DNA from 2 places in the Paenibacillus sp. CAU 1782 genome. Region 1 is predicted to be linked to the other one. Evidence: riboswitches for the same ligand, from Rfam matches in the RefSeq annotation. Region 1 holds a riboswitch; the other holds the start of a gene.
The links. Region 1 has a riboswitch for cyclic di-AMP ahead of ACX93W_RS27100 (C40 family peptidase). Riboswitches for the same ligand answer to the same signal wherever they lie in the genome.
Positions count from the first base shown of each region.

Region 2: another riboswitch for cyclic di-AMP. It lies ahead of ACX93W_RS09845 (hypothetical protein); the one in region 1 lies ahead of ACX93W_RS27100 (C40 family peptidase).

Region 1 covers NZ_JBTOLL010000031.1:619-5,566, reverse strand. The annotation lists gene mobA (molybdenum cofactor guanylyltransferase) at 1-273, opposite strand, end outside; gene ACX93W_RS27105 (glutamine--tRNA ligase/YqeY domain fusion protein) at 378-2,051, opposite strand; cyclic di-AMP (ydaO/yuaA leader) riboswitch at 2,283-2,431, shown strand; gene ACX93W_RS27100 (C40 family peptidase) at 2,436-2,918, shown strand; gene ACX93W_RS27095 (GNAT family N-acetyltransferase) at 3,082-3,561, shown strand; gene ACX93W_RS27090 (EAL domain-containing protein) at 3,524-4,747, opposite strand.
Region 2 covers NZ_JBTOLL010000002.1:183,171-188,118, reverse strand. The annotation lists gene ACX93W_RS09855 (ABC transporter permease) at 1-382, shown strand, start outside; gene ACX93W_RS09850 (ABC transporter permease) at 389-1,171, shown strand; gene ACX93W_RS09845 (hypothetical protein) at 1,380-1,832, opposite strand; cyclic di-AMP (ydaO/yuaA leader) riboswitch at 1,834-2,010, opposite strand; gene ACX93W_RS09840 (aldolase catalytic domain-containing protein) at 2,963-3,922, shown strand; gene ACX93W_RS09835 (hypothetical protein) at 4,162-4,479, opposite strand; gene ACX93W_RS09830 (Glu/Leu/Phe/Val family dehydrogenase) at 4,494-4,948, opposite strand, start outside.

The DNA.
Region 1 (4,948 bases):
GAGTTCTCCCGGCCTGTCATGAGGGCCATCCCCGTTAACATCCCCATCATTTGGGAGTCCTTCAGGTGAATTCAGCCATGGCTGAAGCGCCTCCCGATACAACGCTTCCTTCTCCCGGCTGCCGCATGCTATGGCGAGCACTTGTACATGAGGAGCGATTTGCTTCACAAGGCGGAGCAGCAGCGGTTCGCCGTCTATTGGGAGCAGCGCTTTGTCGCGACCCATGCGGGAGCTGCGTCCCCCGGCCAAAATCAGTCCGTTCAAATGTGGCATACGATCCGAAAGCCCCTTTTGTTAGATGTGGCAAGCTTGTCCATTCCAATGCTCTAACAAACGGCCCGCCAAGCGGAATGCCTGACGGGCCGATCTATACTCCCTTAGGCTTTGGAGGGATCAAAAGAGCTTTTCAGCGAAACGATGCGATTAAAGGCCAGCTTCTCCGATGTGGAGTCCTTGGCGTCTACGCTAAAGTAGCCATGGCGGAAAAACTGGAACTTGTCCCCTCCCGCAGCTTCCTTCATGTTAGGCTCCACAAAACCTTGCTGCACCTCAAGCGAGTTAGGGTTAATGCGCTCCAGGAACGGCTTCCCGGCTTCCTCCGGGTTGTCCACGATCAGCGGCTCGTACAGGCGGAAATCCGCCGGCACCGCGCTTGAGGCTTCGACCCAGTGAATGGTTCCTTTTACCTTGCGTTCGTTAAAGCCGCTTCCGCTTTTGGTTTTGGGATCATACGTACAATGCAGCTCCACAACCTCGCCATGTTCATCCTTAATGACGTCTTGACACGTAATGAAGTAAGCATGCTTCAGCCGAACCTCGTTGCCAGGGAACAAGCGGAAATATTTGCTCGGCGGATTTTCCATAAAGTCGTCCCGCTCAATATAGATTTCACGGGAAAACGGAATTTCACGGCTGCCCATTTCTTCGTTCTCGGAGTTGTTTTCGGCAGGCAGCAGTTCGCTTTGTCCTTCAGGGTAGTTGGTAATGACCACCTTGAGCGGACGAAGCACCGCCATTGTGCGCAGAGCCTTCAGCTTCAGGTCTTCCCGGATAAAATGATCCAGATATCTTTCATCCACTACGCTGTTGCTTTTGGCAACTCCAATTTCGCGGCAGAACGAACGAATGGATTCCGCTGTGTAGCCGCGGCGGCGCATGCCGCTGATGGTCGGCATCCGGGGATCGTCCCAGCCGTCCACGATTCCTTCGTCTACCAGCTGCTTCAGATAACGTTTGCTCATAACCGTGTTCGTGACGTTCAGGCGAGCAAATTCATATTGGCGCGGCACCGACTCCATCTCGCATTCCGCGATGGCCCAATCATACAACGGACGATGGTCCTCGAATTCCAGCGTACAGATGGAATGAGTAATACCCTCGATCGCGTCGCTGAGCGGGTGGGCGTAATCGTACATCGGATATATGCACCATGCATCTCCCGTGCGGTGGTGATGGGAATGGGAGATCCGGTAAAGCACGGGATCGCGCATTGTAATGTTGGAAGAAGCCATATCGATTTTGGCTCTCAGCACTCGCGCTCCGTCCGGGAACTCCCCTGCGCGCATTCTGGCGAACAAATCAAGGTTCTCCTCCACGCTCCGGCTGCGGTAAGGACTCTCCCTGCCCGGCTCCGTCAATGTGCCCCGCATTTCGCGCGTTTGCTCCGCTGTCAGATCGCAAACATAAGCTTTGCCTTTTTTGATCAGCAGCACGGCGCGATTGTACAGCTCTTCGAAATAGTCGGACGCAAAACGAAGCTCCTCCCAATCAAAGCCCAGCCAGCGCACGTCTTCCTGAATCGCGTCGACATATTCCGTATCCTCTTTTACCGGATTCGTATCATCGAAACGAAGATTTGTTTTTCCGTTAAACTCATCCGCCAATTCAAAATTCAAGCAAATCGATTTGGCATGGCCTATATGCAAATAACCGTTAGGCTCGGGCGGAAAACGGGTTATGATTTCCTGGACGCGGCCTTCCTTCAAATCTTCCACAACTATATTTTTAATAAAGTTTGAGGATGATGTCTTGTTCTCGACTGCATTCTCCATCGCGACCAACCTTCCTTAGCGCATTAATGATAACTTTTAACTTTTATATCCCTTTATAATACACAAAAATGGCTTAAAATACACTTCCGCCGGACTGCTGGAGGCAGAGAAATTGCTATTAATCGGGGGCATCTGTCAATTCGCCCTCCGCCATTTCTGAAAGTTTATTAGAATCTTCTCACATTCAACACGAAACTACAATTACACATTAATATAAGATTTAGAAATCTGAACTACATACAGCCTAATTCCCTATCGGGAAACGGGGGAACCACTTTGGGTGAATTGATTTCGGCTGCTGCTCTGCAGCTCCTGCGAGATCATAGGGAACCTTCAACCGAACCCCACAGCTAACCTCGTCGGCACCGGAAGGAGTTTCATGATTTGAAGAAGAAACTTAGCGCGGTACTATTCGGACTTGTCCTACTGTTGGCCTTCCAAGCTGGCAGCGCTTTCGCAAGCTCCGAAATGGATGGCATTATCGATGATGTGATCGGAGTCAAATATCAATACGGTGGCACATCCACCAGCGGATTTGATTGTTCCGGCTTCACCGGTTATGTCTTCGCCAAAATGGGCATTGATTTGTCCCGCAGGTCGGTCGACCAAGCAAGCCAAGGCGTTAAAGTAGCCAAAGCCGATTTGAAAGCCGGCGATCTTGTGTTCTTCGACACAACGGGCAAAAACAATGGCAGCATTTCTCATGTTGGCATCTATGTAGGAGACGGTAAATTCGCTCATGCTTCCACCCGTATCGGTGTAACCATTGATGAGCTGGATTCCTCTTACTACAAATCCCGCTTTGTAACCGCTCGTCGCATTATGGACGACAAAGCTTTTGACAAGTACGCAGTAGCGGCTCAATAAGCCGTCATGCAGCAGCCCCGTGCAGACCTTGCACGGGGCTTTTGCGTACGGCCGAGCATCGTGGATCTATTGCTGGTATACTGAATATATGAACAATAACAATCACTTATTCCCACCCGCCAATCAAAAAACAAACAGTGAGATCGAGCTGGCAATGATCCCAATGGAAGAAACACACGCTGCTCTTGTTTGCCAGTGGGCCTATGAGCCCCCTTACCATATATACAACTTCCCGGCATGGGCCGACATGAAAAAGGACGAGATCGAATTTGGCGATCCCGTCCTGCGCAAGGAGCAATATTGGGTTGCAGTTGATGAAGCCGACGAGTTGATCGGCTATGCTCAGTTATTCCCGATGGGAGGGGTCACCCGCCTCGGCCTTGGCTTGCGGCCCGATTTGCGCGGGATGGGCAGAGGCTCGCGGCTTGCTCAATCGGCTGCCGCATTAGCCCTGTCTCTAAAACCCGGCAACGAGGTGGACCTGGAGGTTCTAACCTGGAACAAACGTGCCGTCCGCGCCTATGCCAAAGCGGGGTTTATCATTACGGATACTTATTACCGTCCCCTTCTTCACGGAGATGTGGGAGAATGCCACTGTATGGTGTTTAACCCGGATTATCGCGGCTATCCACAAACAGAATGACCCAATCCCTTACCAGCACGGATATCGTGCGAATCCATTCGCGCGTATCCAGATCGGTATAAGCTCGGGATACAATAGAGCGGCGCTGATGACTTAATTGCACCAGATTGGGTATGTAATAGGGACGCCAGCTCCAGTTCACATTCCTGAATTGCTCTTCTCTCATCCAGCCTCCCCCGCCTTGATCCCTGCGAAAATTGGCCGACAGCTGAATGCCTTCGCCATTGCATATGTACACTCTCATGCAGCTTTCATCCAGAGACGGCAGCAGTCTCTCCAGCCATTCATCCGTATCCGCCGCGATATCGTCCCGCCCTACAATGTCCAGGAGCTGATCGGCGATTTTTTCCGCATGATCATGCCAATGCCGTTCCTTTATGGCATGACGCTTCAGATTGCTGGCCAGTTCCGCCTCAACGAATGGCGCAAATGCTTCGGGCTTCAATAGCTCCCGCTCCGCTTTGGCAAAAAGAAAACCTTGTACGTATCTGGCTCCGGCCTGAATCGCCCGCTCCAGATCCTCCTTCGTTTCAACGCCTTCAAATAACAACGATGCGCCAATCTGCTCCGCCAGCTCCGAGAAGGAGCGCAAAACGCCGAAGTACCCGTTATGGGTTCCGCTTTTTTTCACCATGTGCATATCGATCTTTAATAGGTTGGGCTGAATCTGGGCGATTCGGTCCATGCTGCTAAACCCGCTGCCTACATCGTCGATAGCGACTTGACAGCCGCTGGCGCGGTACCGGTCAATAACGCTCCGCAATATCTCCATAGGCCCGTTAAAGCTTTCTTCGGTAATTTCAATAACGACTCTATCAGGGGCGAGTCCGTATTCCTCCAGCATAGCTAACGTTTGCAGCTCTTCGCTAGCTCCGTCATGATATAGCCACTCCGGTTTAAAATTCAGGAATAGCAGGGGTGGATTCTCTTCTTTGCTAATTCGCCGGACCGCTGCTTCGCGGATATAACGATCCACTATCAGATGCTCCTCCATGGAAATAGAGTCATCGGCGAAAAATGGCCCCAAGCTTCGCACAACGCCGCTATCCACCATTCTACCCAACACCTCATAACCCGCAATACACCGGGTATCCATGGCAATGATGGGCTGGTAATGCGGCCTAATGAGCCCCAGCGGCAAACCTCCCGGCAGCGGATGAGGCATTTGGTTAGGAAAATGGGTCATCACGCTCACCTCTATGTCACGATGATGTTAGTTTCTCTGTCATAATGAACATCTTTATTGTACGAGAGAGAAAATCTATTGTAAAGAAAGTTATGGGCAAGAAAATGCGGGGACATCCGAATCACAACACTTGGGAGGGACTTGATTTTGAAAACACGGACTAAAATACGCTGCCTTTGCACTCAAGCACTGACTGCGCGA
Region 2 (4,948 bases), on a different contig from region 1:
TCCGGCCTCGTTTATTTTGTTTGTGCTTTCTCTGATGCTGGGTTTGCTTGTTGTGGTGGCTATATCCATGCTGATTTATATTTCCGTGTTTTGGACGATGTCTCCTGTGGGTTCGACTTTATTGATTGCCATAATCGGCGAATTTTTAGCGGGTCTTGTCATTCCCGTGCCGCTTATGCCGGAGTGGCTGCAGAGCATCGTATACGCCCTGCCGTTCCGTTTTACGGCGGATTTTCCATTTCGGGTTTACAGCGGTCATATTCCCGTAAACGAAGCTATTTCCGGCATCGGGCTGCAGCTGCTCTGGATTTTGGCGCTGGCCGCGTTTGGGCAGTGGCTTATGCGTCGGGCGCTGCGCAGCGTTGTCGTACAGGGAGGGTAAAGGCGCATGAAATTGTATTTCAAATATTTGAGCATTCACTTCCGCAGCCAGCTGCAATACCGGATGTCTTTCCTCATGCTGACAGCGGGGCAATTTCTGATTCCGTTTACTGTATTTGCAGGTGTTTATTTTATGTTTGAACGGTTTGGCACCCTGAAGGGCTGGACGTTTTTTGAGGTTGCGCTTTGTTACGCGGTCATTCATTTGTCTTTTTCGCTGAGCGAATGCTTTGCGCGAGGGTTTGACGTGTTTTCCGGCCTTGTGGTAAAAGGGGACTTCGATCGTTTGCTTGTGCGGCCGCGCGGAACGGTTGTGCAGGTGCTTGGCTCTGCTTTCGAGTTCACCCGATTTGGCCGCCTCATTCAGGGAGGAGCGGTATTGGCATGGTCGATCAGCCAATTGCCGGAGCTTTGGACGGCTTCCAAGCTGCTGGCGCTGCTGCTGATGGTCGTGAACGGCGTATTTGTTTTTACCGGTATTTTTATTCTTGCGGCGACGATGTGTTTTTGGTCGGTTCAAGGATTGGAACTGGCTAACGTATTTACCGACGGCGGCCGTGAAATGGCGCAATATCCGCTTGGTATTTACGAAGCTTGGGTAAGGAAGTTTTTTACGTACATCATTCCATTTGCCTGCGTCAGCTATTTGCCGTTAATGTTGTTGCTGGATAAACGGGAAGGCAGCACGGCAGAGCTGCTGCTGACTCCGTTTGGCGGGGCGTTATTCCTGCTTCCGTGTCTGCTGATCTGGCAAATTGGCATCAGACATTACCGTTCGACCGGCTCGTAAATGCTGTATATTGGCACAAACGCTCAAAAGAGCAGTGTTGTTTTGCCAACCCGATGAACACAAACGTAAAAGCAAACGATTCTTATTTACTTGGAAGGAAACAAGTTTACCTAAAAGGAATCAAGCACTGTCGTTGAAGACAAACAGCAAACCCCCGCCGCCGGCTCCTGGGAGAGTGCGGTAACGGGGGCTTTGCCTTGTCTATTCATTAATCCAACGAGATGTACGAAATGGACCTGAGCTGCAAAACGGATTCTTCCACGGGAACCGTCGATGAGACGGTGGCAATACCCGAGGCGTATTGCTGCTGAATGGAGCCAAGTGCGGCAGCAAACAGCGAAAAGGCGCGGTTGTCGGCATCGGCTTTTCCGGCAATCATCTCCGTCAGTCTTGTCGTGAGGGAGGATAGCGGAAAACGGCCGATAAAGCTTTGCAATTGTTTACCCCAGGACTCCGGCTCGAAAAAGACGTAATCTTGTTTAGCCAGGAAGACCTCGCTCCATCCGTATCCATGTTCTGTTGTCAAGCGAAGGCATACACGGTATCCTTCATTGTCAATTGCCAGTGCGGGAATAACGAAAACTTCAATTCTGGAGACGGTCAGGTGCCCCGGATCTTGCTCCGGGTAAGGGGAATCATGCAGCGATAAACAAAGCATCATACATCTCTCCTTTGTTCGCTTGCGAGGTTAGCTGTCGGATTCGGGCTAGAGAGGAAGCCCTACCAGATAAATCTGGATTCACCCCTGCGAAGAAAACGTCATACATGAGCGTATGCGGATTCCGGTCGCTTTGGTTCCCCCGCTTTTTCCAATCGGAAAAATTCAGCGTTGTTTACATAATATTTTAGCTCTAAACCGTTCGTTTGTAAATGCTTGAGTTTATGTCCTTTGTCCATCTCCCGCAAAAATAGCACAAAAGTCCCCAAAATGTGTCTCATTACACCTATCAAAATACCTGTTGAAGCACTTGCCAAAACACCTGTCAAACACCTGTCAAAACAACTCCAAAGCACGTGCCAAAGGACCTGCCAAATCAACTACCAAAACACCCGCTTTGACGGCCGCGTAGCTGGACCGGATTAGTTACAGCCCCAACCTTGAGCCTATCTTTAAGGGAAACGAAAGACACCAAACACATCGTGTAGTGCATCAAAAGCATCGGTGTTTATGCAAGGATTTATACAAAACGCAACTTCAGCCCGGACTGCGTTGTTCTAAGAGGAAAAGGTTCATTTTCTTGTTGGATTTTTCCAGGGTTCGTGGAGAGCATATGCTTATTCTTGTGCATATGGATGTTCATGTGCGTGTGTATCGGTCATCCATGACCGTTAGAGCAGCAAATCGCCAAGTTACCACAATCAAATGGACATTCATGTCCATTAGCGCTCAAATCCAGCTAAAATGGAGTGAAAATGAGTTCTTACGGTCAAAATTGTCCGTTAGAGAGCGGAAATTAATGAAAAACGGCTTCTTGTGGTCATGGATGTCCGTTAAAGATCAAACGCTGTCGTGGGGATTATGGAAGCCCCCCACCCATGGATTAAACCGGCATTATCCGCTTAAACAAACCGGCGGTGTATTGTTTTTCGGTGTTTGAGCAGATGACTGATAGTAAATGAATGACAAGCTAACGCCGAAGATGAGTCCAAAGGAGCCAACGGCATTGCCGTTAAGGAATAGATTGACGTCTATCCGCTTTAAAATAGGCAATAAAGCTTTGCGTTCCCCGTCTTTTTCAAGTATGATGTAAGGTAAAAATGAACTCATGTTCAAATCAAAGGAGCAGCAGTATGCATTCGAAAACTAGCCATTGCAAAATCGTCGATTGCACCATTCGCGACGGCGGCCTCGTTAATAATTGGGACTTCAGCGTGGAGTTTGTGCAGCATTTGTATAATAGCCTGAACGAAGCCGGCGTTGACTATATGGAAATCGGCTACAAAAATTCTCCCAAGCTTCTGAAAGGAGCCGACAGCGCTGGACCTTGGCGGTTTCTGAATGACGACTTCCTTAGAAAGGTACTGCCGAACAAAGGCAATACCAAGCTCTCCGCACTCGTTGATATCGGGCGAGTGGACGAAAATGATATTTTGCCGCGCAGCGAAAGCATGCTGGATCTCATTCGCGTGGCTTGTTATATTCAAGACGTGGACAAAGCGCTTGAACTGGTTCAAACCTTCCATGATCGCGGCTACGAAACAACGCTGAACATCATGGCATTGTCCAATGTGATGGAAAATCAGTTGGTTGAAGCCTTTGAACGCATTAACGAAAGCGTCGTTGACGTTGTTTACATCGTTGATTCCTACGGCAGCCTGAAGCCAAACGATGTTGGCTACCTGGTGGACAAATTCCGCCAGCACCTGCCGAATAAGCGTCTTGGCGTACATGCTCATAACAACCTTCAGCTTGCCTTTGCCAACACGCTGCTGGCGGCAGGCAAAGGCGTAGAGCTGCTTGACGCATCTGTCTATGGCATGGGCCGCGCGGCGGGCAATTGCAATACCGAGCTGCTTGTATCCGAACTGCAAAACACCAAATACAACGTTCGTCCCGTTCTGGACATGATCGAAAAATTCATGATTCCGCTTCGCGAGAAGGAAGAGTGGGGCTACATCATTCCTTATATGATTACGGGCATTCTGGACGAGCACCCACGTTCCGCCATGGCGCTCCGCGCTTCGGAGAACAAGGACAAAGCCGTTGATTTTTACGATCAGCTGACTACTCCGGAAATTTCGAATAAGTAGTTCCCGGCCTGACGTTGGAACGGTTGTCTGTACATCAGTGGTACAATAAGTACGATGTTGGAAAAGCATCACGCCAGCAGAAATCAGGTCATTGCACAGCCAAAAGCCTCAAGCTCCCCGCAAGGGACTTGAGGCTTTTTTTGACTTAAAGAGGTTGTTCAAAAAGTCCACATTCCATTAAAAAGCATGTCTGGCGGCAAAATCTATGCTGAACATCAAATTCAGCCTAAACACGCTGGTTAGATATTCTGGCGCTTTAACTCGCCCACGCCACGTATAGCCGCGGCCCGGTGCAGCGTGTTGGGGTGCAGATATCCGGCGCCCCGCAGCGCTTCTCCATCCCCGGATTCCGCCTCCATGGTGACGGAAATATCCTCGCTTGCGGCAAACCAGTCCAGCACGTCGCTGTTCGCAACACCGTCCACGTCGATGTACCAAAGCTTGTCGCCGTATTGCGTAACCAGAAGCAGCTTGGCCTCGGAAAAATCAAGCTCCAGCGTCTCCCATTGACCGTTGCTGATGGCGATGCGGGTTAACGCGATTTGTTCAACTTCCATTTCGTCCCAACTCCTTAATAAAGCTTGCCTTGTCTGTACAAAACGGAAGAAAGCTTCATGACGGCATGGACGTAGCAATTTTGCCTGAGCGTTTGGCTATCGCCGAAATAAGCAGGAAGAATGCCTTTCATCGTATGCTGCATTTTGTCATAAAGCAGTTTGAATATTTGCTCCTCGCTGTAAAACTGCGTTTCCCGGCCTTGCAGCCATTCAAAATAAGAAACAATAACGCCGCCGGCGTTTGCCAAAATGTCGGGGATGACGATCGTCCCTTTGGCTGCCAGCTTTTCGTCCGCATTGCCCGTAACCGGCGCGTTGGCGCCTTCCACGATAATGGACGCTTTTACTTCGTCCACGTTGGAGTCATGAATTTGACCTTCCAGCGCGGCCAAAATCAGTACATCAACGTCCAGCAGCAATACGGCTTCGCGATCTTTCAGATCGGCTTTGATGCCGGATTCGGCAAGCT